3 regions of the Agromyces sp. NPDC058126 genome follow, and region 2 is predicted to be linked to each of the others. Evidence: predicted binding sites of a transcription regulator. Region 2 holds the regulator's gene; each other region holds the start of a gene.
What was found. Region 2 encodes HrcA, which represses chaperone genes, less so after heat shock. Its sites were predicted from a motif close to TTNGCACTCGNNNNNNNCGAGTGCNAA; they were not measured.

Region 1: groES (co-chaperone GroES) is a predicted target of HrcA. The motif match lies at 9,344-9,370, and genes of this name have one in related genera.
Region 3: groL (chaperonin GroEL) is a predicted target of HrcA. The motif match lies at 8,786-8,812, and genes of this name have one in related genera.

Annotation. Positions count from the first base shown of each region.
Region 1 covers NZ_JBHVTS010000002.1:190,986-201,269, reverse strand. The annotation lists gene glmS (glutamine--fructose-6-phosphate transaminase (isomerizing)) at 1-1,660, shown strand, start outside; gene ACFVTR_RS06140 (holo-ACP synthase) at 1,680-2,042, shown strand; gene alr (alanine racemase) at 2,039-3,238, shown strand; gene tsaE (tRNA (adenosine(37)-N6)-threonylcarbamoyltransferase complex ATPase subunit type 1 TsaE) at 3,235-3,768, shown strand; gene tsaB (tRNA (adenosine(37)-N6)-threonylcarbamoyltransferase complex dimerization subunit type 1 TsaB) at 3,779-4,414, shown strand; gene rimI (ribosomal protein S18-alanine N-acetyltransferase) at 4,411-5,013, shown strand; gene tsaD (tRNA (adenosine(37)-N6)-threonylcarbamoyltransferase complex transferase subunit TsaD) at 5,010-6,065, shown strand; gene ACFVTR_RS06110 (DUF4190 domain-containing protein) at 6,202-6,603, shown strand; gene ACFVTR_RS06105 (hypothetical protein) at 6,640-7,386, shown strand; gene ACFVTR_RS06100 (DUF4190 domain-containing protein) at 7,394-8,020, shown strand; gene ACFVTR_RS06095 (SAM-dependent methyltransferase) at 8,070-9,257, opposite strand; gene groES (co-chaperone GroES) at 9,462-9,758, shown strand; gene rarD (EamA family transporter RarD) at 9,864-10,284, shown strand, end outside.
Region 2 covers NZ_JBHVTS010000003.1:123,589-133,872, forward strand. The annotation lists gene ACFVTR_RS09560 (alpha/beta fold hydrolase) at 1-793, opposite strand, end outside; gene ACFVTR_RS09565 (response regulator) at 797-1,420, opposite strand; gene ACFVTR_RS09570 (sensor histidine kinase) at 1,417-2,643, opposite strand; gene lepA (translation elongation factor 4) at 2,727-4,583, shown strand; gene ACFVTR_RS09580 (DUF1990 family protein) at 4,592-5,242, shown strand; gene hemW (radical SAM family heme chaperone HemW) at 5,245-6,471, shown strand; gene ACFVTR_RS09590 (DUF4870 domain-containing protein) at 6,468-6,848, opposite strand; gene ACFVTR_RS09595 (DUF4870 domain-containing protein) at 6,959-7,375, opposite strand; gene hrcA (heat-inducible transcriptional repressor HrcA) at 7,556-8,578, shown strand; gene dnaJ (molecular chaperone DnaJ) at 8,630-9,727, shown strand; gene ACFVTR_RS09610 (16S rRNA (uracil(1498)-N(3))-methyltransferase) at 9,741-10,284, shown strand, end outside.
Region 3 covers NZ_JBHVTS010000002.1:35,550-45,833, reverse strand. The annotation lists gene rlmB (23S rRNA (guanosine(2251)-2'-O)-methyltransferase RlmB) at 1-31, shown strand, start outside; gene ACFVTR_RS05485 (DUF4032 domain-containing protein) at 86-1,405, opposite strand; gene ACFVTR_RS05480 (ABC transporter ATP-binding protein) at 1,576-2,676, opposite strand; gene ACFVTR_RS05475 (DsbA family protein) at 2,958-3,890, shown strand; tRNA gene ACFVTR_RS05470 (tRNA-Thr) at 3,985-4,057, shown strand; gene ACFVTR_RS05465 (DMT family transporter) at 4,059-5,132, shown strand; gene ACFVTR_RS05460 (nitroreductase family protein) at 5,116-5,664, opposite strand; gene msrB (peptide-methionine (R)-S-oxide reductase MsrB) at 5,666-6,067, opposite strand; gene ACFVTR_RS05450 (DUF3263 domain-containing protein) at 6,270-6,566, shown strand; gene ACFVTR_RS05445 (LytR C-terminal domain-containing protein) at 6,595-7,140, shown strand; gene ACFVTR_RS05440 (cold-shock protein) at 7,345-7,548, shown strand; gene ACFVTR_RS05435 (DUF3048 domain-containing protein) at 7,653-8,702, shown strand; gene groL (chaperonin GroEL) at 8,856-10,284, shown strand, end outside.

The sequences.
Region 1 (10,284 bases), on a different contig from region 2:
GCATCACGGCGGCACCGGCATCGGCCACACTCGTTGGGCCACCCACGGCGGGCCGACCGACCGCAACGCGCACCCGCACCTCGGCGACGAGGGCCGCCTCGCGCTCATCCACAACGGCATCATCGAGAACTTCTCCGAGCTGAAGGAGGAGCTCCTCGCGGAGGGGCACACCTTCGAGTCCGAGACCGACACCGAGGTCGCCGCCGTGCTCCTCGGTCGCGAGTACCGTGCCGCCGGCGACCTCCGCGCGGCCTTCCGCAACACCGTCTCGCGCCTCGAGGGCGCCTTCACCCTGCTCGCCGTGCACCGCGCCGAGCCCGGCGTCGTCGTCGGCGCGCGTCGCAACTCGCCGCTCGTGATCGGGCTCGGCGAGGGCGAGAACTTCCTCGGCTCCGACGTCGCCGCGTTCGTGGAGTACACGAAGCAGGCCGTCGCCGTCGGGCAGGACCAGATCGTCGCGATCACCGCCGACGAGGTCGTCGTCACCGACTTCGCGGGCGAGCCCGTCGAGCTCGACACCTTCGAGGTCGCCTGGGACGCCTCGGCCGCCGAGAAGGGCGGATGGTCGTCCTTCATGCGCAAGGAGGTCTCGGAGCAGCCCGAGGCCGTCGCCAACACGCTGCGCGGCCGCGTGGTCGACGGCACCGTCGTGATCCCCGAGCTCGAAGGCTTCGGGGACGACGAGCTCCGCGGCATCCGTCGTATCACCGTCATCGCCTGCGGTACCGCTTCCTACGCCGGCATGGTCGCGAAGTACGCGATCGAGCAGTGGGCCCGGATCCCGGTCGAGGTCGAGCTCAGCCACGAGTTCCGCTACCGTGAGCCGGTGCTCGACGCCGACACGCTCGTCGTCTCGATCAGCCAGTCGGGCGAGACGATGGACACCCTGATGGCGGTCAAGTACGCCCGCGAACAGGGCGCACGCACGATCTCGATCTGCAACACGCAGGGCGCCACGATCCCGCGCGAGTCCGACGCGGTGGTCTACACGCACGCCGGCCCCGAGGTCGCGGTCGCGTCGACGAAGGCGTTCGTCGCGCAGATCACGGCGCTCTACCTCTTCGGCCTGCACCTCGCCCGGGTGCGCGGCACGCTCGGCGACGCCGAGCTCGCGGCGCAGCTCGCCGAGCTGACCGCGGTGCCCGCGAAGATCGAGCAGGTGCTCGGCGAGGCCGGCAAGGTCGAGCAGCTCGCCCACTGGATGGCCGACACCCGTTCGGTGCTCTTCCTCGGCCGGCACGTGGGCTACCCGATCGCCCTCGAGGGTGCGCTGAAGCTCAAGGAGCTCGCGTACATCCACGCCGAGGGCTTCGCCGCCGGCGAGCTGAAGCACGGGCCGATCGCGCTGATCGAGCCGGGCCAGCCGGTGTTCGTCGTCGTCCCGAGCCCGCGCCACGACCGGAGCCTGCACCCGAAGGTCGTCTCGAACATCCAGGAGATCCGCGCGCGCGGCGCCCGTGTCATCGCGATCGCCGAGGCCGGCGACGCCGCGGTGCTGCCCTTCGCCGACGAGGTCGTGCGCATCCCGCTCGCGGGCCCGCTCTTCGAGCCGCTGCTCGCGGTGGTGCCGCTGCAGATCTTCGCGATGGAGCTCTCGCAGGCGAAGGGCCTCGACGTCGACCAGCCGCGCAACCTCGCGAAGTCGGTGACGGTCGAGTGATCATGGGCGCGGGGGCCGAGTGATCGCCGGCATCGGCATCGACGTCGTGGACATCGGGCGCTTCGAGCGCTCGATCACCCGGACCCCCGCGCTCCTCGAGCGCTTGTTCGCCGAGAGCGAACGTGATCGACCGGCGCGCTCGCTCGCCGCACGATTCGCCGCGAAGGAGGCGCTCATCAAGGCGCTCGGCGGCCACGCGGTGATCCGCTGGCACGACATGCAGATCGTGCAGGACGCGGAGGGCAACCCCGACTTCGCACTGTCGGGCGCGCTCGCCCGCCACGTCGACGAGCTCGGCATCGATCGCGTGCACCTCTCGATGAGCCACGACGCCGGCATCGCGAGCGCCTTCGTCGTGCTCGAGAAGGCGAACGGGCGATGAGCCGGCAGGATGCCACGGGGTCGCCGTTCCGCGAGGCCGTCATCGACCTCGCCGCGCTCACGGGCAATGTGCGCACCCTCGCCGCACGCATGGCCCCGGCCGAGATCATCGCCGTGGTGAAGGCCGACGCGTACGGGCACGGCGCGGTGGCCGCCGCGCGGGCCGCCCTCGCGGGAGGCGCGACCCGGCTCGGCGTCGCCGACCTCGACGAGGCGCACGAACTGCGCGACGCCGGCATCGACGCCCCGGTGCTCGCCTGGCTGCACGGGCCCGACGCCGACTTCGTCCGCGCGGTGCGCGCGGGCATCGAGCTCGGCATCTCCAGTCGTGCGCAACTCGAGCGCGCGGCGGAGGCCGCGGCGTCCGTCGCAGCCGACGGCCTCGACGCGCCCGCCCTGGTGCATCTCAAGATCGACACCGGGCTCAGCCGCAACGGCGTGCCGGAAGGTGAATGGGCCGACGTGGTCGCCCTGGCCGCGGGCCTCGAGCGCGACGGGCTCGTCGAGGTCGTCGGCGTGTTCAGCCACTTCGCGAACACCTCGCGCGAGGTCGACGCCGCCCAGCTCGACGCCTTCGAGCGCGCCCTCGCCGAGGCCCGTGCCGCCGGCCTCGCCCCGAGGATCCGGCACATCGCCTCGACCGAGCAGGCGCTCCGCGACCCGAGCGCCCGGTACGACGCCGTCCGCATCGGGATCGGCATGTACGGCCTGACGCCCTTCGGCGACGGCACCACCTCGACCGAGCTCGGGCTCACGCCCGTGATGACGCTGCGTGCCCGGGTCGCGGCGGTGCGCCGGGTCGAGACCGGTGCGGGCGCCTCGTACAGCCATATCTGGCACGCCGAGCAGGCCAGCACCCTCGCCCTCGTGCCGCTCGGCTACGCCGACGGGGTGCCGCGCCAGGCCTCGGGCAACGGCGCCGAAGCGCTCGTCGCCGGACGCCGCCGCCCGGTCGCCGGACGCATCGCCATGGACCAGTTCATCGTCGACGTCGGCGACGACGAGGTGGCGGTCGGCGACGAGGTCGTGCTCTTCGGCGACCCGGCGACGGGCGCACCGACCGCGGACGAGTGGGGCGCGGCCGCCGGCACCATCGGCTACGAGATCGTCACCCGCATCGGCCCCCGCGTGCCGCGGCGGTACGTCGGCGATGCCGATGCCGTCGAGGAGGCCTCCGCGACCGAGGCGCGATCGTGACGTTCGCGGCGACCTTCGACACCGCGGAGGACCTGGCCGAGTTCGGTCGCGATCTCGGCGCCGCGCTGCGCGCCGGCGACCTCCTCGTGCTCACCGGGCCGCTCGGCGCAGGCAAGACCACCCTCACCCGCGGCATCGGCGCGGGACTCGACGTTCGGGGTCCGGTACAGAGCCCGACGTTCGTCATCGCCCGCACGCACCCGAACCTCGGCGGAGGCCCGCCGCTCATCCACGTCGACGCCTATCGGCTCGGCGACGCGGCGCTCGTCGACGACCTCGATCTCGACGTCGCCCGCTCGGTCGTCGTCGTCGAGTGGGGCGCCGGCCTCGTCGAGGAGCTCAGCGACTCGCGGCTCGAGATCGTGATCGAGCGACCCACCGGTGCGAGCGAGGCTCGAGGCGAGTCGGTCGACGAGGCCGACGGCGCGTCCGACGGCGACGAGGAGCTCGACGCCGACGAGCCGCGCACCGTCACCGTGCGCGGCTTCGGTCCCCGGTGGGCGGGCACCCCGTACGCCGTCTCGGCGTAGGCTTGTCCCCATGCTCCTCGCGATCGACACCTCGACGGGCACGAGTGTCGCGATCGTCGATCGCGACGCCGCGAGCGGCGAACTGCGCATCCTCGCCGAGACCGGCACCGACGACACCATGCGCCACGCCGAGGTGATCGGTGGCTTCATCCGCGACGCGCTCGACGGGGCCGGCATCGCTCCCGACCGGCTCTCGGGCGTCGCCGGCGGCATGGGCCCGGGGCCGTTCACGGGCCTCCGGGTCGGCATCGCCGCGGCGCACGCCTTCGCCCTCGGCATCGCCCGTCCTTTCGTGCCCGTCCCGAGCCACGACGCGATCGCGTGGTCGCGGTACACCTCGGGCGAGACCGGCCCGCTCCAGGTCGTCACCGACGCGCGGCGCCGGGAATTCGCGGTCTCCGAGTACGACGGGCTCGACGAGGCGGGGCTCCCGGTGCGGGCGAGCGGTCCCGCGCTCGCTCCGCGCGACGCGCTGCCCGAGGCACGAGGCATCCGATTCGAGGCGACCGTCGTCTCGGCCGGCGCCGTCGGCCTCGTCGCCGAACTCGCCTTCGCGGCCGGTCGCCTGCCGCTCATCGACGACGCACCCCTCTACCTCCGCGCGCCCGACGTCACGCCCTCCGCCGGAAAGCGGGTGCTGCAGTGAGCGTGTTCATGCGCCGGGCCCGGCTCACCGACCTCGAGGCGATCATGCGGCTCGAGCGCGCGACGTTCACCGACGACGCCTGGCCCGAGGACGCGATGCGCCGGGAGCTCGAGAGCCCCCACGGGTACTACCTCGTCGCGGTCGACGACGAGCTCGCCTCGCGGCAGGCGCCGGCCGACGAGCCCGCGGCGGGCGACGACGTCTCCTCCGACCTCGAGCACGACGCGGCGGATGCCGCGTGGCCGCCGCTGCTCGGCTACGCCGGCCTGCTGGCGCCTTCGGGCAGCGACCAGGGCGACATCCAGACCATCGCCGTCGACCCCGCCGCGCGCGGGATCGGCCTCGGCCGCGGGCTCATGCACGCGCTCATCACCGAGTCCCGGCGCCGGGGCATCGCCCAGCTCTTCCTCGAGGTGCGGGCCGACAACCAGATCGCCCGTGCGCTGTACGAGTCGCTCGGCTTCGTCGAGATCGGAGTGCGTCGCGGGTACTACCGGCACGGCGTCGACGCGATCATGATGCAGCTCGCAGTGCCGCCGGCCGTCACGCGACCGGCGGGCGGCGTCGACGGCACGACGATCCGAGGGGCCTCACGATGAACACCCGCGAGCCGCTCATCCTCGGGATCGAGACCTCCTGCGACGAGACCGGGGTCGGCATCGTCCGCGGCACGACCCTGCTCGCGAACACGATCGCCTCCTCGATGGACGAGCACGCACGCTACGGCGGCGTCGTCCCCGAGGTCGCGGCGCGTGCGCACCTCGAGGCCATGGGGCCGACGATCCGTGCGGCGCTCGCCGAGGCATCCGTCACGCTCGACGAGATCGATGCGGTCGCCGTCACGAGCGGTCCGGGCCTCGCCGGCGCGCTGATGGTCGGCGTCGGGGCCGCGAAGGCGCTCGCCCTCTCGCAGGGCGTCCCCATCTACGCGGTGAACCACCTCGTCGGGCACGTCGGCGCCGACCTCCTCGACGCGGCCGACCCGCTCGAGACCCCGACGGTGGCGCTGCTCGTCTCGGGCGGGCACACCTCCCTCCTGCTCGTGCGCGACCTCGTCTCGGACGTCGAGCTGCTCGGCGAGACCATCGACGACGCCGCGGGCGAGGCCTTCGACAAGGTCGCACGCGTGCTCGGTCTGCCCTACCCGGGCGGTCCCGAGATCGACCGCGCCGCGGTGGGCGGCGATCCGAAGGCGATCCGCTTCCCGCGGGGGCTCACCCGCCCGAAGGACCTCGTGGCGCACCGCTACGACTTCAGCTTCTCGGGGCTGAAGACCGCGGTCGCCCGCTGGGTCGAGCAGCGCGAGGCCGCGGGCGAGCCCGTGCCGGTCGCGGATGTCGCCGCGAGCTTCCGCGAGGCCGTCGTCGACGTGCTCGTCGCGAAGGCGATCGACGCGTGCACCGAACTCGGCGTACCGCGCCTCCTCCTCGGCGGCGGGGTCATCGCGAACGCGCGCCTGCGCGAGGTGGCCGCCGAGCGGGCGGCGGCCGCGGGCATCGCGCTGCGCATCCCTCCGCTCTCGCTCTGCACCGACAACGGCGCGATGATCGCGGCGCTCGGCGCCCAGCTCGTCATGGCCGGTCATGCCCCGTCCGAACTCGGCTTCGGCGCCGACTCCACGCTGCCGGTGACCGACATCCAGGTCGCCTGACGCAAGAATCCTGTGCAGGCGGGCCCTCGCGCGATAGTGTGGGGACGAAATCACCGGGGAGCGGCGGCGATCGTTCGCGCCCGGAGCGCACCCTCATCCCGAGGGACGCGTACACACAGCATCGAGGGGAACCACCGTGACCGACCCGAACCTTCCCGAGCAGCCCGCCGGCGCCGTCCCGCCCGTGCCCCCGGCCGCTCCCGCGACGCCTCCCGCCGCTCCCGCGTACGGCACGCCGCCGGCCGCTCCGGCCGCCCCCGCCTACGCCGCTCCTGCCTACGGCGCCCCCGCCCCGTCCAAGACCAACGTGCTCGCGATCGTCTCGCTCGTCTCGGCGTTCTTCGTGTCGCTCGTCGCGATCATCACGGGTCACATCGCGCTCAGCCAGATCAAGAAGACCGGTGAGCAGGGCCGCGGCCTCGCGATCGCCGGACTCATCATCGGCTACGTGGGCCTCGTCGCCGGGATCATCGCGGTCATCCTGTGGATCGCCGCCTTCGCGTTCGTGGCCTCGAACCCCGACATCACCACCTACTGAGCCGGGTCGACACCCGCATCAAGCAGAGGAGCACCGATGAGTGATCCGAAGAACCCCGACGAGCTCCCCGGCGAGCCGGTCGAGCCCACGGTGCCCGACGCGCCCGAGCCCACGGTGCCCGACGCGCCCGAGCCCGTCGTTCCCGACGCGCCCGAGCCCCAGGTGCCCGGTGCACCCGAGCCGGTCGTCCCGGTGGATGCGGCCGCGACCGGCCCCGAGGTGCCTTCGGTGCCCGAGCCGCCGGCTGCACCCGAGCCGCCGACCGCACCGCCGGCTCCGCCCGCACCGCCGGCTCCGCCCGCTCCGCCCGCCTACGGCGCTCCGGCACCCGCGGCGCCGCCGAGCTACGGTGCTGCGACGCCGCCTCCGCCGCCCGCATACGGTGCTCCCGCTCAGCCCGGTTACGGTGCTCCCGCTCAGCCCGGTTACGGTGCGCCGGCGCAGCCCGCGTACGGTCAGCCCGGGTACGGTGCGTACGGCACCGCACCGAGCAAGCCGACCCCGGTGTTCAGCCTCATCTCGCTCATCGCGGGCGTGCTCGGCATCGTGGGCGGATTCGCCGTCGTGTGGATCCCCTTCGTCGGCGGCATCATGCAGCTGTTCATCCCGGCCGCGGCCGTGGTGCTCGGCTTCATCGGCAAGCGCAAGGAGCCTGCCGCGAAGGGCATGTGGCTGACCGGCATCATCACCGGCTTCGTCGGGATCGCCATCGGCCTGCTGTCGATCGTGCTCTGGAGCGTGCTCTTCGCGAGCGTCCCCTACGGCGACTACGACATCTACTGAGGGTGACATGACCGACCGTGCGGGGGTCTCGCCCGAGGGCGAGGCCCCCGACCGCCGTTCTGGGGCGGAGCCCCCCGTCAATGGAGCTCCATCCGAGTCCGCGGGCCCGCCGTCCGCGTCGTCCCGGCCCGACGGCGAACTCGCCGATCCGACCGGGCGGGAGGGCGACGAGCGACCGACGTTCGTGCCGCCGACCGAGGTCGAGACCCCGCTCGACGACCCGCTCGCGCCCTACCGCCCCGCCGAGCCGACGCTCCGCGCCGACCCGGTCGTGCGCGAGTTCGACGTGCCCGTCGACACCGGGCAGCTCCGGCGCATCTCGACCGGCCAGCTGCTCGTGGTGCATCGGCCCGAGTACGACCAGAGCGAGGTCGTCGAGGCGCAGCAGCAGAGCCGCGCGTACAGCTGGGTCGCCGCGGTCACGGGCATCATCGGTGCGACGGCGTCGCTGTTCGTCGGCTGGATGCTGCCGCTCTCGATCGCGGCCATCGTGTTCGGCGTGCTCGGCCTGCGCCGCGAGGAGCACGGGCGGACGCTCGCGTTCATCGGCATCGGAACGGGGCTCGGCGGACTCGTGTTCTCGGCGCTCTGGATCGGCTACTACGCGATCGTGTTCGGCGCGCTGCCGGCCTGACGCGGCTGCAGCACCTTCGGCCGCCGACTCCGGCCCGTACGAGCGGCGGTCAGATCCGTTCGACGAGCAGCGTCACGTGGCGCCCCTGCTCGCGCGTGAGCACGATCGTCGCCCGCTCCGACCCCTTCAGCTTCAGGCGCGTCCGCAGCGCGGCGGGGTCGACGTCGACGCCGCGCTTCTTGATCTCGAGCGTGCCGACGCTGCGCGCCTGCAGCGCCTGCCGCAGCCCGCGCTCGTCGGCGGGCAGGCGCTCGAGCACCCGGAACCCACGGGCGAACGGTGAGTCGAACGCCGTGTCGGCCGTGAGGTAGGCGATGCCGGGGCTCAGCATCCAGGCTCCGTTCGCCCGGGCGAGATCGCCGATGAGCCGTGCCCGGATGACCGCCCCGTCGGGCTCGTAGAGGTAGTCGCCGAGCGGGCCGTCGGGGGCGTCGGGGGAGTCGGCCGTCGCCGTGAGCTCGTGCGCGAGCTCGCCGCGGATGACGAGCGCCGAACGGCCGACGCCCGGGCGCGCGAGCGCGCCGAGCCAGACGCCGAGTTCGACCACGTCGCCGTCGACGGAGACCCACTGCGCCTCCGCGCCCGCGGGGATCACGTCGCGGTCGGTGCCCGGCCCGAGCTTCACGCCCACCGGCAGCCGGTCGGCGAGCCCGAACGCGAAGTCGAGGCTCGGCGAGTACGCCGAGGCGTCGGCGATGCGCGTCGTCGTGCCGCCGGTGGTGGTGCGTCGCGCCGGATCGAGCCAGACGCCGCCGATGCCGCCGAGTGCGACCTCCTCGGCGCGCTCGTGCAGCACGCGGGCGTGCGGGAACGGAGTGAGGTTGTACGCCGCGATCGCGGCGGTGACCTCGTCGGCGTCGGCGGCGGTGACCTCGAGGTCGATCGCGGCCATGGCCAGGGCGTCTCCGCCGATGCCGCAGCCGAGGTCGGCGACGTGCCGCACGCCCGCCCGTGAGAAGCGGCCGGCGTGGAGGGCGGCGACCTGCAGGCGCGTCGCCTGCTCGAGCCCCGCCTCCGTGAACAGCATGCGGGCGGCGAACGGGCCGAACTTCGCGGCGGCCTTCGCGCGGAGCTTCGCCTGGCTGAGCACGGTGGCGACCAGCGACGCAGGATGCCCCTGGCGGCGGAGCGCGGCGACCGTCTTCACGATGTCGGCCTTCGAGTCCCATTCGGGCAGGCCGTCGAGGAGCCGCAGCCCCTCGGGCGAGAGGAGTTCGACGAGCTCGGAGCGTTCCACCCGGCCACGCTAGCACCGCGGCGCGCGGCCGCCGAGCGGCGACGGCGCGGGGCATCCGGCCGCCGTGTTCGCCGCGCGTGAACGGACTGGCACTCACGTTGCACGAGTGCCAAAACGCGCCTAGACTCGGCTTAGCACTCTCACTCAGAGGCTGCTAATCAGTCTTCGCAAGACAGTTTCTTCATCAGAGAGATAGGGGCAACCGTGTCGGTTTCCATCAAGCCGCTCGAGGATCGCATCGTCATCAAGCAGGTCGAGGCCGAGCAGACCACCGCGTCGGGCCTCGTGATCCCCGACACCGCCAAGGAGAAGCCCCAGGAGGGCGAGGTCGTGGCGGTCGGCCCCGGCCGCATCGACGACAACGGCAACCGCGTCCCGCTCGACGTCGCCGTCGGCGACAAGGTGATCTACTCGAAGTACGGCGGCACCGAGGTCAAGTTCGGCGGCGAGGACTTCCTCGTCCTCTCGGCCCGCGACGTGCTCGCGGTCGTCGTTCGCTGAGCGAACCGAACCTTCGGAACGGCCCGGATGCTGAGCATCCGGGCCGTTCTGCGTCTCCGCAGCCGCCGCGTTGGCCATCGACCCGCGCGGGCGTAGTCTGTATCGGTGAATCCCCGCCCTGAGACCCCTCATGCGCCGACGCACCAGGGCATCAGCAGGCCGGGGCTCGGGTACGCGATCTCCTCCTACCTGCTCTGGGGCTTCCTCCCCATCTACTTCATCGCGCTCGCGCCGACGGGCTCACTCGAGATCGTCGCGTGGCGCATCCTGCTCTCGCTGGTCTTCTGCGCGCTGCTCATCACGGTGACGCGCGGGTGGGGTGCGTTCTTCGCCCTGCTCCGCGACCGGCGAGTGCTGTTCACGATGGGGGCCGCGGGCGCCCTCATCTTCGTCAACTGGCAGACCTACGTCTACGCGGCGGTCTCGGAGCAGGTCGTCGAGGCCTCGCTCGGGTACTTCATCAACCCGATCGTGACCGTGTTCCTCGGGGTGCTCGTGCTGCGCGAGCGGTTGAACACGACGCAGT
Region 2 (10,284 bases):
CGTGGCGGCGGCGAACGGCGGCACGACGGTCGAGCTCGGCGACCGCGCCGAGCACGGCGGCGGTGAAGTCGTCGGGTCGGGTGAGGCTCACCAGGTGCGTCGCGCCGGGCACGATCACGAGTCGCGCGTCGTGCGCGGCGCGCAGCAGGGTGCGCTCCTGCAGCCGGAAGTGGTCGTACCGCCCGTTGACGAACCAGATCGGCACCCGCACCTTCGCGAGCGCCGCACGGGGGTCGAGGCGCCCGACGGCGGCGAGTGCCGGCCCCATCACGTCGAGCGCGACCCCGCCGGCGACGACGTCGCGCGCCGCGTCGCTGTTCAGGAAGAGCGCCGCCATGGCGTCGTTGAGCGCGCGCCCGCGGTCGGGCGTGCGGGCGATCGCGGCGGCGAGCGACTGGTACGCGGAGAGGGCGGAGCCGCGGGGGAGCGTTCCGCAGGCCGCCGCCACGAGTCCGTCGAGTCGGTCGGGGTGCCTTCCCGCGAACTCGATCGCGAGGTAGCCGCCGAGGCTCAACCCGACGAGCAGTCGCGGCACGTCGGTGTCGACACGGGCGTCGGCACCGATACGGGCGTCGGTACCGGCCGAGGCGTCGGAAGCGGCCGGGTTCAACGCCGCATCGATGATCGTCATGGTCTCGTCGATCGAGAAGTCGCCGCCGATGCGCGTGCCGTGACCGGGCAGGTCGATCGCGACGACGTCGAGGTCGTGCGCCGAGAGCGCGTCGAGCTGCCGCCGCCACATCGTCGCCGAGGTGCGGATGCCGTGCACGAGCACGATGCGGGCGCGAGGCATCGCTCAGCCCGCCCTGATCGCCCCGAGTTCGCGGGCCCGCGCGACGGCCGCCGTGCGCGAGCCGACGCCGAGCTTCGTGAAGATGTGCACGAGGTGCGACTTCACGGTGGCCTCGCTGAGGAAGAGGGTCTTGCCGATCTCCCGATTCGTGCGCCCCTCGGCGACGAGCGAGAGCACCTCCGACTCCCGCACGGTGAGTCGCTCGCCCGAGGCCTGCGAGGCGTCGAGCCGCGACGAGAGCCCGGGCGCGAGCGTCTGCTCGCCGACCGCGGCCGCGCGCACCGCGGCGAGCAGCGTGTCGGGCGGGGCGTCCTTCAGCAGGTACCCGCTCGCGCCCGCCTCGATCGCGCCGAGGATGTCTGCGTCGGTGTCGTAGTTCGTCAGCACGAGCACCCGTGGTGCTCCGGGCACCGCGCGGATGCGGCGGGTCGCCTCAGCGCCCTGCACTGCGCCGGGGAACTGGAGGTCCATGAGGACGAGGTCGACCGAGTCGCCCCGCGCGAGCCGCACCGCGTCCTCGGCGGTGGCGGCCTCGCCGACGACCTCGAGGTCGGCTTCTGATTCGAGCATCGCCCTGATGCCGGCGCGGACGACGGGATGGTCGTCGGCGAGGAGGAGCCGGATCATGCGGGCACCACCGGGATGCGAACGGAGAGGGCGGTGCCCTCGCCGGGTGCGGTCTCGAGGTCGGCCGTGCCGCCGAGCTCCTCCGCCCTGCGGCGGATGGCACGGAGTCCGAACTCGGCCGGATCGGCGCGCCGCGCCACCGCTTCGGCGTCGAAGCCGCGGCCGTCGTCGACGATGTCGAGCGCGATCTCGTCGCCGAGGTAGCTCAGTGTCAGCGAGCAGGCGCGGGCATCGGCGTGGCGCAGCACGTTCGCGAGCGAGCCCTGCGCGATGCGGAGGAGCGCGGCGTCGACCGTCATCGGCAGGAGCACCGGGTCGCCGCTCGTCGCGAACTCGACGCGGGTGTCGGCGCCGGCCTGGCTCGCCTGCTCGTTCACGGCCTCGGTGAGGCGGCGGAGCGCGGCGGGGAGGGTCTGCTCGTCGAGCGAGGGCGGGGTGAGCTCGCGGATGAAGCGCCGCGCCTCGCCGAGGTTCTCGGCTGCGGTCTCGCGGGCGAGTCGGAGCTTCTCTGCGACGCGCTCGTCGTCGACGTCGCGCTCGGCCGCGTGCAGCAGCATCTGGATGCTCGAGAGTCCCTGCGCGACGGTGTCGTGGATCTCGCGGGCCAGTCGCTCGCGCTCGGCCAGTGTGCCGGCCTCGCGGCTCGCCGCCGCGAGCTCCTCGCGCGTCGCGATGAGGTCGAGGATGAGCGACTGGCGCTCCTGTGTCTCCTGCGACATGGCGCGGTAGCCGAGCCCGATGACGATCGCGACGCCCGCGCTGATCAGCGGCCCGAGGATCGAACCCACCTCGAACCCGAGATGGGTGGCCGTGCCCCACACCGAGAGCCCGAAGGTGATGACGACGAGCGGCACCGAGATCGGGGCGGCGAGCACGTGCAGCTCGAGGAAGAAGAGCGGGAAGGCGAGGAACGCCGCGTCGGGCGTGAGCGCCGACATGCCGACCCAGAGCGCCAGAAGCGACGCGAGCCACAGCACGCGCGCGAACGTCGGCAGGTGCCGGTGCGCGGTCGCGATGCCCGCGCCGTAGCAGGCGAGGAAGGCGACGGCGAGGATGGTGATGGGGACCTCGGCGGAGTCGTCGGCGAGCAGTGCCCGCACGATCACGAAGAGCGTGAGCCCGACGACCAGGAGGTGCAGCCCGAGCCGGAGCGCGACGAACACCGGCCGGAGCGCGGATCGCGCCACGGTCTCGTCGCCCGCAAGGGCAGTTGCAGCCGTCATCATGGTGCTTCGAGCGTAGTCTCGGGGCCCGCCGCGAGGCATCCGTCGAAAGTCTGAAGCGAAGTCATGGGAGAATCGTCTGGATGTCTCCGAGAGCTGTGAACCCGCCGGTGCCCGCCGCCACCGACCCTGCGTCGATCCGCAATTTCTGCATCATCGCGCATATCGACCACGGCAAGTCGACGCTCGCCGACCGCATGCTCCAGATCACGGGCATCGTCAGCGACCGCGACATGCGCGCGCAATACCTCGATCGCATGGACATCGAGCGTGAGCGCGGCATCACGATCAAGAGCCAGGCGGTGCGCATGCCTTGGCAGCAGGGCGACCGCGCGTACGCCCTCAACATGATCGACACCCCCGGCCACGTCGACTTCTCGTATGAGGTCTCGCGTTCGCTCGCCGCGTGCGAGGGCGCCATCCTCCTCGTCGACGCGGCGCAGGGCATCGAGGCTCAGACGCTCGCGAACCTCTACCTGGCGCTCGAGAACGATCTCGAGATCATCCCGGTGCTGAACAAGATCGACCTGCCGGCCGCCGACCCCGAGAAGTACGCGAAGGAGCTCGCCGACCTCATCGGCGGGTCGCCCGACGACGTGCTGAAGGTCTCGGGCAAGACGGGCGTCGGCGTCGAGGAGCTGCTCGACCGCGTCGTCGAGCGCATTCCGGCCCCGGTCGGCAACGCCGACGCGCCGCCCCGCGCGATGATCTTCGACTCCGTCTACGACAGCTACCGCGGCGTCGTCACCTACGTGCGAATGATCGACGGCCAGCTGAAGCCGCGCGAGCGCATCCAGATGATGTCGACGAAGGCGACCCACGAGATCCTCGAGATCGGCGTGAGCGCGCCCGAGCCGCAGCCGTCGAAGGGTCTCGGCGTCGGCGAGGTCGGCTACCTCATCACCGGCGTGAAGGACGTGCGCCAGTCGAAGGTCGGCGACACCGTCACCACGGCCGTGAAGCCCGCCACCGAAGCGCTGGCCGGCTACACCGAGCCGCTGCCGATGGTGTTCTCGGGCCTCTACCCGATCGACGGCAGCGACTACCCCGAGCTCCGCGAGGCACTCGACAAGCTGAAGCTCTCCGACGCGTCGCTCGTGTACGAGCCCGAGACCTCGGTGGCGCTCGGCTTCGGTTTCCGCTGCGGCTTCCTCGGCCTCCTCCACCTCGAGATCGTGACCGAGCGCCTCCAGCGCGAGTTCGGCCTCGACCTCATCGCGACGGCGCCGAGCGTCGTCTACGAGGTCACCACCGAAGACCGCAAGACCGTTACGGTGACGAACCCGAGCGAGTTCCCGACGGGCGCGAAGATCACCGAGGTGCGCGAGCCGGTCGTCAAGGCCGCCATCCTCGCCCCGAAGGACTACGTGGGCACCATCATGGAGCTCTGCCAGTCGCGCCGCGGCACGCTGCTCGGCATGGAGTACCTGGGTGAGGACCGCGTCGAGATCCGGTACAACATGCCCCTCGGCGAGATCGTGTTCGACTTCTTCGACCAGCTGAAGTCGAAGACCGCGGGGTACGCGAGCCTCGACTACGAGCCCACGGGCGACCAGGCCGCCGACCTCGTGAAGGTCGACATCCTGCTGCAGGGCGAGCAGGTCGACGCGTTCAGCGCGATCGTGCACCGCGACAAGGCCTACGCCTATGGGGTCCTCATGACCGGGCGCCTGCGCGAGCTCATCCCGCGCCAGCAGTTCGAGGTGCCGATCCAGGCCGCGATCGGCGCCCGCATCATCGCCCGCGAGTCGATCCGTGCGATGCGCAAGGACGTGCTCGCCAAGTGCTACGGCGGTGACATCAGCCGCAAGCGCAAGCTCCTTGAGAAGCAGAAGGAGGGCAAGAAGCGCATGAAGATGGTGGGCCGCGTCGAGGTTCCGCAGGAGGCGTTCATCGCTGCTCTCAGCGGCGACGTCGAGAAGAAGGACGCGAAGAAGTAGAGCTCCGGATGACCCGCAGAAGCACGTTCACCGACCAGTCCGTCACCTACGGCGCGATCGGCGCGACCCTCGACCCAGATTTCCTGCGCTACCCGCCGACGGGCCTCCGCCCCGCCGAGGATTCGGTGCGGCTCGGCTCGGGCCGTGAGCGGTTCGACCGTTCGGCCGAGGCGCTCATGACCTGGGGGGTGCAGCGCGGCGCCGGATTCACGGTCGCCGACGTCTCCGCGGGCACCGGCGCTCAGTACCCGGGCATCGTGTTCGACCCCGAGGGCTCGCCCCTCACCGACCAGCCCGCGCCGCGCACCGAAGATCGCTTCGGCGCCGACGGCACGGCGTACATCGCCGCGGGCATGACCGCGACGCTCGTGCGGCGTCGCCGCTTCGGCGCGGCGAAGATCCCCGTGCTCGTCGTCTACGTCATCGACGAGCCGAACCGCATCGGATTCGCGTACGGCACGACGTCGAACGGCGCCGAGACGGGCGAGGAGTCCTTCATCCTCGAGCACCGCGACGACGACACCGTGTGGCTGACGATCCGCTCGATCCTCGCCACCGCCGGCGGCGTGCGCACCGTGGTCGCGCCCTGGCGGCGCCGTCGTCGCCGCGAGCTCACCCGCGACGAGCTCCGGGCGCTCCACCCCGCGAGCGGCGCGTAGCCGTGGGCGCCGCGCTGCCGCTCGGCGAACCCGCACCGGCCGACGGCCTGCTGCCCGCCTCGGCCGCACTCGGCGCCGACGAGCGGGCGTTCGGCGTCTACGTGCACGTGCCGTTCTGCCGGGTGCGGTGCGGCTACTGCGACTTCAACACGTACACCTCCGACGAACTGCGCGGCGCGAAGCAGAGCGACTACGCCGGGCAGGCGATCGGCGAGATCCGGATGTCACGGGGCATGCTCGAGGCATCCGGACTGCCCGCCCGACCGGCGCAGACGGTCTTCTTCGGCGGTGGGACGCCGACCCTGCTGCCTGCCGGCGACCTCGTCGCCATGCTCGGCGCGGTGCGCGACGAGTTCGGGCTCGCGCCGGGTGCCGAGGTCACGACCGAGGCGAATCCCGACTCGGTCGGGCCCGACGACCTCGCCCGCCTCGCCGACGGCGGCTTCACCCGTGTCTCGTTCGGCATGCAGTCGGCCGTTCCGCACGTGCTCGCCGCGCTCGACCGCACGCACGACCCCGAGCGCGTGCCGCTCGTCGTCGGGTGGGCGCGCGACGCGGGCCTCGACGTCAGCCTTGACCTCATCTACGGCACGCCGGGGGAGTCGCTCGACGACTGGCGGCGCAGCGTCGAGCACGCGATCGCGCAGCGCCCCGACCACCTGAGCGCCTATGCGCTCATCGTCGAGGACGGCACGAAGCTCGCCAGGCAGATCCGCCGCGGCGAGCTCGCGACCCCCGACGACGACCTCGAGGCCGACATGTACGAGCTCGTCGACGAGCGCCTCGAAGCCGCCGGGTACGAGTGGTACGAGGTGAGCAACTGGGCGTCGAGCCCTGCGCAGCGCTCGCGCCACAACCTCGGCTACTGGCGGGGCGACGACTGGTGGGGCGTCGGTCCCGGCGCGCACAGCCACGTCGGCGGCGTGCGCTGGTGGAACGCGAAGCACCCCTCGGCGTACGCCGACCGCATCGCCGCGGGCGTGTCGCCGGCCGTCGGACGCGAGGTGCTCGACGCGCCGACCCGCGAGACCGAGCGGGTGCTGCTCAGGGCGCGCATCCGCGAGGGCCTCGAGATCTCGACGCTGCACACGGGCGGCCGGCACGCGGTCGCCGCGCTCATCGCCGACGGCCTCGTCGACGCCAAAGCCGCCCTCTCGGGTGTGCTGACGCTCACCAGGAGAGGGCGGCTGCTGGCCGACGCGGTCGTTCGGCAGTTGCTCGAGAGCTAGCTGACGAACTTGATCGCGAGCGGGTAGGTGTACGGCTCGCCCTTGTTCGCGGCGATCGCGGCGATGATGCAGAACACGATGTTGATGACCCACACGGCCGGGTAGAGCAGGAAGCCGATGAACACGAACATCAGCAGGCCGCTCACGACGTAGGCGATGAGGATCGTCAGCTGGAAGTTCAGGGCCGTCGCGGAGTGCCCGCGGATGAAGGGGCCCTTGTCCTTCAGGACGAGGTAGCCGATGAGCGCCGGCAGGAAGTTGAAGATCGCCCCGCCGATGTGGATGAGCGTCGCCCAGAGCTTCTCGTCGGAGGGGCTCAGCGGCTGGCTCTGCTGGTACGGGTTCGCCGGCGGGGGAGGCGGGGTGGCGTCGGACATGGGGTTCTCCTTGCTCGGGTCGCCCGAAGGCGAGACTTCGTCAACCGTCATGCTGGCACAGCAGAGCGCGCCGCGGGAAGAGCCCCGGCGGCGCGCTCGAAAGGTGCTGCTTACTTGATGAGGCGGATCGCGAAGGGGTAGCGGTAGTGGTTGCCGTCCTTCGCCTTGAGGAAGCCCTGGATCGAGAAGACGATGACGACGACCCAGAGGGCGAGGGGGAGGATCCAGCCGATCAGCGCCCAGAAGCCGAAGGTGATCGCGGTGAGGATCGAGTTCACGATGAGGATGGCGACGTACGCGATCGTGGCGGTGATCTGGAAGTTCAGCGCCTCCTTGGCCTCGGTGTTCGTGAACTGGCCGCGGTCCTTGAAGACCAGCCAGATGATGAGCGAGGGCAGGAACCCGATGATGCCGCCGAGGTGCGCGAAGGACGCCCACTGCAGGTCCTGCTCCTGGGTGAGGGGGCCGGCGGCTGCGGGCTGAGGCTGACTGTTGGGGTCGGGCTGCTGGGCGTTGGGCTCGGTCATGACGCGCCTTTCGGGCTTCGGTGATCTCGGGTTTCGGGAGGGGGTCGCGGTCGTGACGACTCGCGGGACATCCATACGGTAGCGCCGCGAACCGCCGCGGGCAACGGCCTCGTCGTCGGATGTCGCGATATGATTAGCAGTCAGACAGAACGAGTGCTAAGTCGTCGGAGGGAGCGGGGCATGGCCTCAGAACGCAGTCTCGCCGTGCTTCGGGCGATCGTGCAGGACTACGTCGCGTCGCGCGAGCCCGTCGGGTCGAAGACGATCGTCGAGCGGCACGCGTTCGGCGTCTCGGCGGCCACGATCCGCAACGACATGGCGCTCCTCGAGGAGGAGGAGCTGATCGCGGCCCCCCACACTTCCTCGGGTCGCATCCCCACCGACAAGGGCTACCGGGTCTTCGTCGACCAGCTCACCGAGGTGCGCCCCTTGAGCTCCGCGCAGCGGCAGGCCATCGAGACCTTCCTCGGCGAGTCGAGCGACCTCGACGAACTCCTCGCCCGCACCGTACGCCTCATCTCGCAGCTCACGAAGCAGCTCGCGGTCGTGCAGTACCCGAGCTTCGCGAGCGCACGGGTGCGCCACGTCGAGCTCGTCTCGCTCTCGCCGAACCGGGTGCTCTGCATCCTCATCGCCGATTCGGGCCAGGTCGAGCAGCGGCTCGCCGAGCTCGAGCAGCCCGTCGAGGAGGGCACGCTCGCCGAGCTGCGGCTGCGGCTGAACGAACTGGTCGCCGGCACCACCATGGCGGATGCCACGGCGTTGCTCTCGGGCGAGATCGACGCCGTCGACCCGCGCCACGCGGCGGTGCTGCACACGCTCGCCGCGACCCTCGCCGAGCAGGCTCGGGTGCAGCGCAGCGACCGGCTCGTCGTCGCGGGCGCGGCGAACCTCGTGCGCACCGAGCAGGACTTCGCCGGCTCGATCCTCGGCGTGATCGAGGCGATCGAGGAGCAGGTCGTTCTCTTGAAGCTCTTCGGCGAGATGTCCGGCGACGAGCACGCCGTCGCCGTGCGCATCGGGCGCGAGAACGCCTCCTTCGGGCTCGGCGAGACTTCGATCGTCTCGAGCGCCTTCGAGATCCCGGGCCGCGACATCTCGCGACTGGGCATCGTCGGCCCCACCCGCATGGACTACTCCAACAGCATGGCCGCCGTCCGCGCGGTCGCCCGCTACCTCTCCCGCACGCTCGGCGAGAGCTGACCTTCCGCCCGTCGCAAGACCGGCATCCGCAATCGAAAGGACAAGCCCTCCGTGGCCGACCACTACGAGGTCCTCGGCGTCTCGCGCGAAGCGACGCCCGACGAGATCAAGAAGGCGTACCGCCGACTGGCTCGCGAACTCCACCCCGACGTGAACCCCGGTGCCGAGGCATCCGAGCGGTTCAAGGAGGTGACGCACGCGTACGACGTGCTCTCCGACCCGAAGCAGCGCCAGCAGTACGACCTCGGCGACCAGGGCGGCTTCGGCGGCCAGGGCTTCGGCGGATTCGGCGACATCTTCGAGACCTTCTTCGGGGCCGGCCAACAGACCCGGGGGCCGCGGTCGCGGCGCGAGCGCGGTCAGGACGCCCTGATCCGTGTCGAGGTCGGTCTCGACGAGGTGATCTTCGGCACCCACCGCGACATCGAGGTCGACACGGCCGTGCGCTGCGAGACCTGCCAGGGGTCGTGCTGCCAGCCGGGCACCTCGCCCGTCACCTGCGACATCTGCCGGGGCAGCGGCCAGATCCAGCGCCAGGTGCGCTCGCTCCTCGGCAACGTGATGACCTCGAGCCCGTGCGGCACCTGCCGCGGCTACGGCACGATCATCGCGACGCCGTGCGTCACCTGCCAGGGGCAGGGTCGCGTGCGCGCCCGTCGCACCGTCCCCGTCGACATCCCCGCGGGCGTCGACACGGGTGTGCGGCTGCAGATGCCGGGCTCCGGCGAGGCCGGCCCCGCCGGCGGCGCGAACGGCGACCTCTACCTCGAGATCAAGGTCAAGAACCACGACGTGTTCAGCCGCAACGGCGACGACCTGCTCGCGACCCTCGAGGTCGCGATGACCGATGCGATCCTCGGCACGACCGCCACGATCCACGCGCTCGACGGCGACGTCGAGGTCGAGCTCAAGCCCGGAGTGCAGAGCGGCGAGGTCGTCACCGTGCGCGACCGCGGCGTGACGCGCCTCCGGGGCAACGGCCGCGGCGACCTCAAGGTCGGCGTCCAGGTGGTGACCCCGACGAAGCTGTCGTCGAAGGAACGCGACCTGATCTCGCAGTTCGCCGCCTCGAAGAAGTCGCCCGCTCCCGAGCTCACCCACTTCCAGCAGGGGCTCTTCGCCCGCCTGCGCGACCGGTTCCTCGGCTGAGCAGGGCCGCGCGATGAGCAGCCTCTACCTCGACGAGAGCCTCGACCTCGCGGCGCTCGCGCCGGGCGCCCAGCTCCGGCTCGCGGGCGACGAGGCGCGCCACGCGGTCACCGTCGCGCGGGTCCGAGCGGGCGAGCGCATCTCGATCGGCGACGGCCGCGGGGTCGTGGTGCGCGGTCAGGTGGTCGCGACCGAGTCGCGCGAGCTCACCCTGGTCGCCGACGAGGTGCTCGTCGAGGAACGCCCCGAGATCATGATCACACTCGTGCAGGCGCTCGCGAAGGGCGACCGCGACGAACTGGCAGTCCAGGCCGCGACCGAACTCGGCGTCGACGCCGTCATCCCGTGGGCGGCGGCGCGTTCCGTCTCCCGCTGGGAGGGGCCGAAGGCCGAGAAGGGCCGCGCCCGGTGGGCCAGCATCGTCCGCGAGGCCGTGAAGCAGTCGATCCGCTCGTGGTTGCCCGAGGTCGCCCCGGTCGCGACGACGGCGCAGCTTCCCGCGCGCCTCGACGGGGTTCGGATGCTGCTGCTCGAGCCGACCGCGGCGACGCCGCTCT
Region 3 (10,284 bases), on a different contig from region 2:
GATCTCGAAGCTCCGCGCCGCGGGGGAGTAGCGCGGGCGAGTCGCGTCACCGCGAGGCATCCGGTCGGATGCCTCGCGGCCGCACTCACACCTTCAGGCGCCAGTCGTCGTCGTCATCGGGATCGACGGCGCTCATCGCCGCGGTCTCGGTCGGCACGACCTCGATCGCGGCGGTCAGCGAACCGGTCGGCGGGTCGATCATGGTGGCCTCGTCACGACGGTGGCGCAGCACGGTGTTGATGTACGAGGTCACTGCCTCGGCGAGCGGGATGTCGTGCCCCGCCTGCTGCGCCATGAACCAGCGGTGCTCGAGCAGCTGGTGGAACACCTCGGCCGGCTCGAGCTTGCCCCGCAGCTCGCGTGGGATGGCGCGGACCACGGGCTCGAACACGCGCATGAGCCACTCGTGCGCCACCATCTCCTCGTCGAGCTCGCCCTTGCCGTAGGCGGCGCGGTACGAGTCGAGGTCGTTGAGCAGGCGCCGGGCCTGGTTCTCGCCCGCATCGATGCCGGTGAGGCGGAGGAGCCGGCGCTGGTGGTGCCCCGCGTCGACGACCTTCGGCTGGATCCGCACGGTCGTGCCCGAGGCATCCGTCTTGATCGCGAGCTCCTCGATGTCGAAGCCGAGTTCGTTGAGGCGGTTGACGCGCTCGTTGATGCGCCAGCGCTCGGCCGAGGAGAACGACTCGGAGCCGGTGAGCTCGGTCCAGAGGCTGCGGTACGCCTCGACGATGCCGTTCGAGATGCGCACGGGGTCGAGCTCGTCGGCGACCTTGCCGCCGGCCTCGAGGTCGAGGAGCTCGCCGGCGATGTTCACGCGGGCGATCTCGAGGTCGTTCTCGCGCTGCCCGTTCGAGAGGCCGCCCTCGTAGAGCTTGCCGGTCTCGGCGTCGACGAGGTAGGCGGCGAAGGCGCCCGCGTCGCGGCGGAACAGCGTGTTCGAGAGCGACACGTCGCCCCAGAAGAAGCCGACGATGTGCAGGCGCACGAGCAGCACCGCGAGCGCGTCGACGAGGCGGGTCGCGGTGTCGGGCCGCAGCGTCTGCGAGAAGAGGGCGCGGTACGGGAGCGAGAATCGCAGGTGCCGGGTGACGAGCACGGGCTTCAGCTCGTCGCCCTCGTCGTCGCTGCGGTTCGTGATGACGGCGACGGGGTCGACGCAGGGGATCTCGAGGCGCTGCAGCGTCCGCAGCATCTCGTACTCGCCCTTCGCCATCTCGGCGGTCGTCTCCTTGATGGCGACGACGTGCCCGCCGAGGTGCGCGAAGCGCACGAGGTGGCGGGAGATGCCCTTCGGGAGGGCGGCGATCGTGTCGCTCGGCCACGACTCGAGCGGAAGGTGCCACGGCAGGTCGAGGAGGGCCGGGTCGGCCATCGCCGAAGTGATGGAAAGTGATCCGCTCATCGTCGTCTCAGCGTAGCCGGGTCGGGCAGCATCGAAGCGAGGTGATGGAGAGTGAACCGCTCATGGGTCGATCCTTCCAGACGTGCGGATGCCCCGTGGGCGCCCTCGGAGGACGACGATGCCGGCCGGGCGAACCGCCCGACCGGCATCGGTCGTCATGAGGCGCGAGGTCAGCTGACGACGGCCTTGTTGCCGAGGCGCTCGCCCGACTCGGCGTCGAAGAGGTGCACGTGGTTCGGCGTCGCGGTGAGGTACACCTTCTCGCCGGCGTTCGGGTGCGCGCGGCCGTCGACGCGGGCGACGATGTCGGTGCGCTTGCCCTCGACGGTCGAGTGGCCGTAGAGGTAGCCGTCGGCGCCGAGCTCCTCGACGAGGTCGACGTCGACCTCGAGGCCCTCGCCCGGGGTCGACGAGACGACGATGTCTTCAGGGCGGACGCCGATGGTGGCGACCGCGCTGGTGGCCTCGGCGAGGACGTCGCGGTCGACCGGCACGACGGCCGAGCCGAACTTGACGCCCGACTCGACGAGGTCGGCGTGGAACAAGTTCATCGCGGGCGAGCCGATGAAGCCGGCGACGAACACGTTCTGCGGCTTCTCGTAAAGGTCGCGCGGGGTGCCGACCTGCTGGAGCAGGCCGTCCTTCAGCACGGCGATGCGGTCGCCCATGGTGAGCGCCTCGGTCTGGTCGTGCGTGACGTAGACGGTGGTGACGCCGAGGCGGCGCTGCAGCGAGGCGATCTGCGTGCGGGTCTGCACGCGGAGCTTCGCGTCGAGGTTCGAGAGCGGCTCGTCCATGAGGAAGACCTGGGGCTGGCGCACGATGGCGCGGCCCATGGCGACGCGCTGGCGCTGACCGCCCGAGAGGGCCTTCGGCTTGCGCGAGAGGTAGGGCTCGAGGTCGAGGAGCTTGGCGGCCTCGAGGACGCGCGCGGCGCGCTCCTCCTTGCCGACGCCGGCGATCTTGAGCGCGAAGCCCATGTTCTCGGCGACCGTCATGTGCGGGTACAGCGCGTAGTTCTGGAAGACCATCGCGATGTCGCGGTCCTTCGGGGGCACGTCGGTGACGTTGCGGTCGCCGATGAAGATGTTGCCGTCGTTGACCTCTTCGAGGCCCGCGAGCATGCGGAGCGACGTGGACTTGCCGCAACCCGACGGGCCGACGAGCACGAGGAACTCGCCGTCGGCGATCTCGAGGTCGAGCTGGTCGACCGCGGGGCGGGTGCCGCCCGGGTACAGGCGGGTGGCCTTGTCGAACGTGACTGACGCCATGGTGCTTTCTCTCCTTCACCGGCAGGTACGTGCCGGACGATCCGTAGTGAATGGAAGCGCGTCGACATCGACGCCTCCTCAGTATCGCACGCGCGAAGGGGGCTCCCGACCAGTGGGGTGGATGCCCCGGCGCCGACCCCGAGGCATCCTCAGCTGCGGCCCGGTGGAGGTGGAGGGCGCGTTCAGTGGCCGTTTGGGTGATTCACAGCCATCCTCCCTACTATCGTCATTGCGTGCGCCTGCACTCGCGCGCGCCCACACAGCGACCGGAGTGACCATCGATGAGCAACGGCGGATCGAACCAGCCACGCCCCACCCGTAACCAGCAGCGCGAAGCCGCGCGCGAGAAGGCCAGGGAGCTGCGCGAAGCGCAGAAGAAGCGTGAGCGCCGAAACAAGTTCCTGCTGGTCGGCGGCGTGACCGTCGCCGTCATCCTCGTGATCGGCCTGGTCATCGGCGTCGTCGTGCAGAACATGAAGCCCGCGGGCCCCGGCCCCGCCAACATGGCCAGCAACGGCATCCTGCTCACCGGAGTCGACGGCGTCGTCACCCCGGTCGAGACGAAGTCGCTCCCCGCCGACGCCGACCCGATCCCCACCGAGCAGGACGACAGCGGCACGGTCGCGAACATCGTCGTCTACGTCGACTACCTGTGCCCCTTCTGCGGCCAGTTCGAGACGACGAACGGCGAGACGATCCGCACGATGGTCGAGCAGGGCGCGGCCACCCTCGAGACGCACCCCCTCGCGATCCTCACGAACAAGTCGGCGGGCACCCAATACTCGCTGCGTGCGGCGAACGCCGCGGCGTGCGTGGCCGACACCTCGCCCGAGTCGTTCTTCGACTTCAACGCGCTGCTCTTCGCGAACCAGCCCGAGGAGGGATCGACCGGTCTCACGAACGACGAGATCAAGGGCTTCGTGAAGGAGGCCGGTGCATCGTCGGTCGGCACGATCGAGAGCTGCATGGACTCGAAGGAGTTCTTCGGCTGGGTGAACAACGCGACCGAGCGGGCGCTCACGCAGCCCGTGCCGAACTCCGACCTCGAGTCGATCAAGGGCACCCCGACCGTGCTCGTGAACGGCAAGCAGTACGTGGGTTCGCTCACCGACCCGGCCGAGTTCCAGTCGTTCGTGCTGCAGGCCACGGGCGAGGCCTTCTCGGAGTCGAACTCCACGCCGACCCCGACCCCCACCCCGACGCCCGCGTCGTAGTCGCGACTCATCCCGACGAAGGCCCGGCGTTCGCGCCGGGCCTTCGTCGTCGGTGCCGCCCGGGTAGGATGATCCGACGGGGCCTCCGCCCTCTGCCGGCTTGGCGCAATTGGTAGCGCACCGCTCTTGTAAAGCGGTGGTTACGGGTTCGAGTCCCGTAGCCGGCTCTTGACCGAAGACATCGCCGGCGCACCGTCGAACGCCGAACCGCACAGCCCCGCCCACCGACATGCGCACGTCCATCCGCATGTCGAACGCACCCGCATGCCGCTCTGGATCGCGGTCGTGCTCGCGATCGTGTTCGGCGCGGGCACCGCGGTCCAGTCGCGCATCAACGGCCAGCTCGCCGCCGAGCTCGACGACCCCTACACGGCGGCGGCGATCTCGTTCGGCACGGGACTCGTCATCCTGACGGTCGCGCTCACGGTGTGGCGCCCGGGCCGGGAGGGCATTGGGCGGGTCCTCGCCGGCCTCCGTGCCGGGCGCCTCGCGTGGTGGATGGTGCTCGGCGGGCTCGCCGGCGCCTGGTTCGTCGTCACCCAGGGGCTCTCGGCCGGCGTGCTCGGCGTGGCCATGTTCACGGTCGCGATCGTGGCGGGCCAGACCATCGGCGGCATCGTGTTCGACCTGATCGGACTCGGCCCCGGCGGTCGGCGCCCGCTCACCCCGATGCGCGTGCTCGGTGCGCTGCTCGCACTCGTCGCGATCGGCTGGGCCGTGTCGGCGCAGCTCGCGCACGACGTGCCGCTGCTCGTGATGCTGTTCCCGTTCGTCGCCGGACTCGGCGTCGGCTGGCAGCAGGCCGTCAACGGGCGGGTGAAGGCCGAGGCGGGCAGCGCGCTCACCGCGGCGTTCGGCAACTTCCTCGTCGGCACCGTCGCGCTCGTGGTCGTCATGCTCGGGCACGCGGCGATCGCGGGATGGCCCGAGCGGCTGCCGGCTGAGCCCTGGCTCTACCTCGGCGGTGCGATCGGCTGCATCTTCATCGCCGGGCAGGCGCTCGTCGTGCGCGTCATCGGCGTGCTGATGCTCGCCCTCTGCGGCGTCGCCGGTCAGCTCGCCGGGGCGCTCGCCCTCGACCTGCTGCTGCCCACCGGCCGGCCGGTCGACGCCGCCACGATCGGCGGTACCGTGCTCGCCGTCATCGCGGTCGCGGTCGCGTCGATCCGGTGGTCGCGCCACCGGCACCGCGCGGACGAGCCCGGCGAGGGCGAGGATGCCGCGGTCAGTCGATCGAACTGAACCGCGGCGCCGGACGCTCCGACGGGCGCCCGGGGCGCCCGCCGTCGGGTCGCCCGCCGACGTACAGCCAGCCGAGCAGCTGCTCGCCCGGGCCGAGCTCGTGCATCTCGGCGACGGCCGGATGCCTCGTGAACGGCCCCGTGCGCCACATGACGCCCCAGCCGGCCTCGTCGAGGAGCAGGCTCAGGAGGTGACCGACGCCGGCGGCGGCGGCGAGCTGCTCCCATTCGGGCGCCTTCGGGTGGAATCGCGGCGAGAGCACGAGCGCGAGCACCAGCGGCGCCCGGAGGGGCTTGGCTGCGAGCATCTCGGCCGCGTGGCCCTCGAAGCCCGACGCAGCCACGAGGGCTGAGCCGAGCCGCTCGCGAGCGGCGCCGCGGAGCGCGATCGTGCGCCACGGCCGGAGGGCGGCGTGGTCGGCGACCCGCTCGGCGACGCCGAGCAGCTCGAGGAGCTCGGCGTCGTCGGGCGCGGCATCCGTCACCTTCGGCGCCGAACGCCGGGCGAGCGCCGCTTCGCGAACCGACGCCACCTCAGGACTCGGGCGTGAAGCCGAGGGCGAGCGAGTTCATGCAGTACCGGTCGCCCGTGGGGGTGCCGAACCCGTCGGGGAAGACATGGCCGAGGTGCGAGCCGCAGTTCGCGCAGCGGACCTCGGTGCGGACCATGCCGAGCGTCCGGTCCTCGATGAGCTCGACCGCCTCAGGGCGCACCGACTCGAAGAAGCTCGGCCAGCCGCAGCCCGAGTCGAACTTCGTGCCGCTCTTGAAGAGCTCGGCCTTGCACGCGGCGCAGTTGTAGACGCCGGCGCGCTCCTCGTCGAGCAGCTCGCCCGTCCAGGGGCGCTCGGTCGCCGCCTCGCGGAGCACCGAGTACTGGTCGTCGCCCAGCTCGGCTCGCCACTCGGCATCGCTCTTGTTCACGGGGTAGGACATGGGGTGCTCCTCTCGGGGTGCGGTCGACGGGTTCAATCGTCTCAGCTCGGCCGGACGGGTGCGGCCGCAACGGATGCAACACCGCGGAGCGGCGGTCTGTTCCGGCCGACGGCACACGCCGCGATCACTCGGCGCACTCTCGGCGGGCGTTCCCTAGTATGTGCTGCAGGCGGTGCGTCGACCGCCGCGACGGGAGGAACGGATGAGCGCGGAGCGCGTGCCCGACCGACCGGCTGCCGTCGGCCTCGACGACCGCCAGCTCCGCGTGCTCGCCTTCGAGGCGCGCGCGTGGCAGCAGCCCGCCCGCAAGGCCGAGGCGATCCGCGACGAGTTCGACATCTCCGCCGCCCGCTACTATCGGATTCTCGGCGAGCTCATCGACTCGCCGGCGGCGCTCCGCCACGATCCGATGCTCGTCAAGCGACTGCAGCGGATGCGTTCGGCGCGTCGGGCGGCACGCTCCAGCCGTTCGATTCCCCTCGGCCGACCGCTCGACTGAGCCCGGCCCCGACCCGAATCTGGATCACATGGCGCAGAAGTTCCCTCGCGATCGCTTCGACACGATCCCGCACGGCATCGACCGCGTCGGCGCCCATCGCGCGCCCGCCCGCCGCGGGGCGCGATGGATCCGATTCGGCTGGGCCGCGCTCGCGACCGTGGTGCTCGCCGGGGTCGGCATCGCGGGCGTCATGATCTTCAACGACCGGCTGAACGCCGCGAGCGGGCCCGACCCGGCTTCGACGCCGACGCCGACCGCGACCGCGGAGCCGACGATCGCGCCCGAGGTGAAGGTGACCGTGCTGAACGGCACCACGACCGCCGGGCTCGCGGCCAAGGCCACCGAGGCGCTCACCGCCGGCGGTGTGCCGGTCGACGCCACGGCCAACGCGAGTGCGAGCGACCTCACGGAGACGGTCGTCTACTACGCGACTCCCGACCTGGAGGGTGCCGCGCGCGGCGTCGCGACGCTGCTGCCCGAGGCCGACGTGCGCCTCTCCGAGAGCTTCGCCGAGACGGGCACGCCGCTCGTGCTCGTGCTCGGTTCGGACTACGCGGAGGCCACGGCCGGCTGAGCCGGGCGAATCGTTGCCATTCTGCGACCATTCGTGACGCGCACCCCCTTGCGTCCGGACGGCGCGGTGTGACTATCTGGAGTTGGTCGCCCGAGCCCGTGTGCACGTCCGGCACCTCAGGTGCCTCGTTCGCCCGCGTCGAGGGCGACCCGGTACAGGCGACAGGCAGGTGCTGATCCACACACCGCAACATGGGAGCAACGAATGGCGAACGGAACCGTCAAGTGGTTCAACGCTGAAAAGGGATACGGGTTCATCACCGTCGACGGGGACGGCCAGGACGTCTTCGTCCACTACTCCGCCATCGACATGGCCGGGTACAAGGTGCTCGAAGAGGGCCAGCAGGTCGTCTTCGAGGTCGGCACGGGGTCGAAGGGACCGCAGGCCGAGGCCGTTCGTCCCGCCTGAGCGCACACGTATTCCGAACGCGCCGTCGCCCCTCCGACGGTGCGTTCGGCGTGTCCGGGGAGGAACGGAGGCCGACGCTCCCCGCGCCTCGCTAGCATGTGGCCATGGCCACGGGGGTCCGAGCGACCTTTCGGCGACGAGGGGCCGCCCTCGCCGTCGTCGCCGTCGCGGCAGTGCTCGTCGTGGGCTGCCAGCAGGCGCCGCCCGAGCCGACCCCCACGCCGACCGTGGAGCCCCGGCCGGTCGGGAGCTCGCAGCCGTTCGCCGTGGCGTACTCCCCGCTCCGGGGCACGCCGACTGACCCGGACGCGCCGCAGCATCCTTCGCTCGCCGCCAAGATCGACAACCATGAAGATGCGCGACCGCAGATCGCGCTGAACCGGACCGACCTCGTCTTCGAGGAACTCGTGGAGGGCGGCCTCACCCGCTACCTCGCGGTCTGGCACTCCGACATGCCTGACGCGATCGGGCCGGTGCGCTCCATCCGCCCGATGGATCCCGACATCGCCTCCCCGCTCGGCGGCGTCATCGCGTACTCGGGCGGTCAGGACCAGTTCGTCGCGATGATGATGGCGACCCCGCTCGTCAACGTCGTCTTCGACCTCGACGAGACAGGGCTGTACTCCCGGGCCGACGAGCGGCCGGGCCCGCACGACGTGATCCTCGACGCCACCGAGACGATGGCGCGCAACGCGAAGCTCGAACCGCCGCCCGTGCTGTTCGAGTACGGCACGGCCGACCCGCTCGCCGATCCGGCCTTCGCCGCCGCGCCGACCTCGCGCATCGCCCTCGTCTTCTCCGAGGGGCGATCGCCGTCGTGGGACTGGGACGCCGGTTCGTCCTCGTGGCTGCGCTCGCAGGAGGGGACCGCGGACCTCGAGGCCGGGGGCGCACGGGTGCGCGCGACGAACGTCGTGACGCTCGAGGTCGGCATCGACTGGCGCTACGGCGAGGTGCCGAAGACCGTGCTCATCGGGTCGGGGGAGGCCTGGGTGTCGGTCGGCGGCCGCACGGCGCACGGCACCTGGTCGAAGGACGCCGCGGCCTCGCCGATCGTGCTCACGGCCGACGACGGCTCACCGCTGCGGCTCGCGCCCGGCAACACGTGGATCGAACTCCTGCCGGAGAGCGGCAGCGCCTCGTTCGCCCCGTGACGGGCCCCGCGTTGTTCGCGCTCGGCGTGCACCGAGGGCGCCGGGCTCGCTTGCACTCGTGGCGGTCGAGTGCCAGAATCGTCTTAGCACTCACGTGATTTGAGTGCTAATCACGAATCTTTGAAGACGTCCGAGAAGGGGCGAGAAACACACATGGCAAAGATCATTGCTTTCGATGAGGAGGCCCGCCGCGGCCTCGAGCGTGGCCTCAACACGCTCGCCGACGCCGTCAAGGTGACCCTCGGCCCGCGCGGTCGCAACGTCGTGCTCGAGAAGAAGTGGGGCGCCCCCACGATCACGAACGACGGCGTGTCGATCGCCAAGGAGATCGAGCTCGACGACCCGTACGAGAAGATCGGCGCCGAGCTCGTCAAGGAGGTCGCCAAGAAGACCGACGACGTCGCCGGCGACGGCACCACCACCTCGGTCGTGCTCGCCCAGGCGCTCGTGCGCGAGGGCCTCCGCAACGTCGCCGCAGGCGCCGACCCCATCTCGCTGAAGCGCGGCATCGAGAAGGCCGTCCAGGCCGTCGAGGCCGAGCTCCTCGCGAACGCGAAGGACGTCGAGACGAAGGAAGAGATCGCCGCCACGGCGTCGATCTCGGCCGCCGACGAGCAGATCGGTGCGCTCATCGCCGAGGCGATCGACAAGGTCGGCAAGGAGGGCGTCGTCACCGTCGAGGAGTCGAACACCTTCGGCACCGAGCTCGAGCTCACCGAGGGCATGCGCTTCGACAAGGGCTACCTGTCGGCGTACTTCGTCACCGACCCCGAGCGCCAGGAGGCGGTCTTCGAGGACCCCTACATCCTGATCGTCAACAGCAAGGTCTCGAACATCAAGGACCTGCTGCCCATCGTCGACAAGGTGATCCAGACCGGCAAGCAGCTGCTCATCATCGCCGAGGACGTCGACGGCGAGGCGCTCGCGACCCTGATCGTCAACAAGATCCGCGGCATCTTCAAGTCGGTCGCCGTCAAGGCTCCCGGCTTCGGCGACCGTCGCAAGGCGCAGCTCCAGGACATCGCGATCCTCACCGGCGGCCAGGTCATCTCCGAGGAGGTCGGCCTCAAGCTCGAGAACGTCACCCTCGACCTGCTCGGCCAGGCCCGCAAGGTCATCATCACCAAGGACGAGACGACCATCGTCGAGGGTGCCGGTGACGAGGAGGCCATCGCCGGCCGCGTCGCGCAGATCCGCAAGGAGATCGACAACACCGACTCCGACTACGACCGCGAGAAGCTCCAGGAGCGCCTCGCCAAGCTCGCCGGCGGCGTCGCCGTCATCAAGGCGGGTGCGGCCACCGAGGTCGAGCTCAAGGAGCGCAAGCACCGCATCGAAGACGCGGTCCGCAACGCGAAGGCCGCCGTCGAGGAGGGCATCGTCGCCGGTGGTGGCGTCGCGCTCATCCAGGCCGGCAAGACCGCCTTCGAGAAGCTCGAGGTCTCGGGCGACGAGGCGACCGGTGCGAACATCGTGCGCGTCGCGATCGACGCCCCGCTCAAGCAGATCGCCCTCAACGCCGGCCTCGAGCCGGGCGTCGTGGTCGACCGCGTGCGCAACCTCCCGGTCGGCCAGGGCCTCA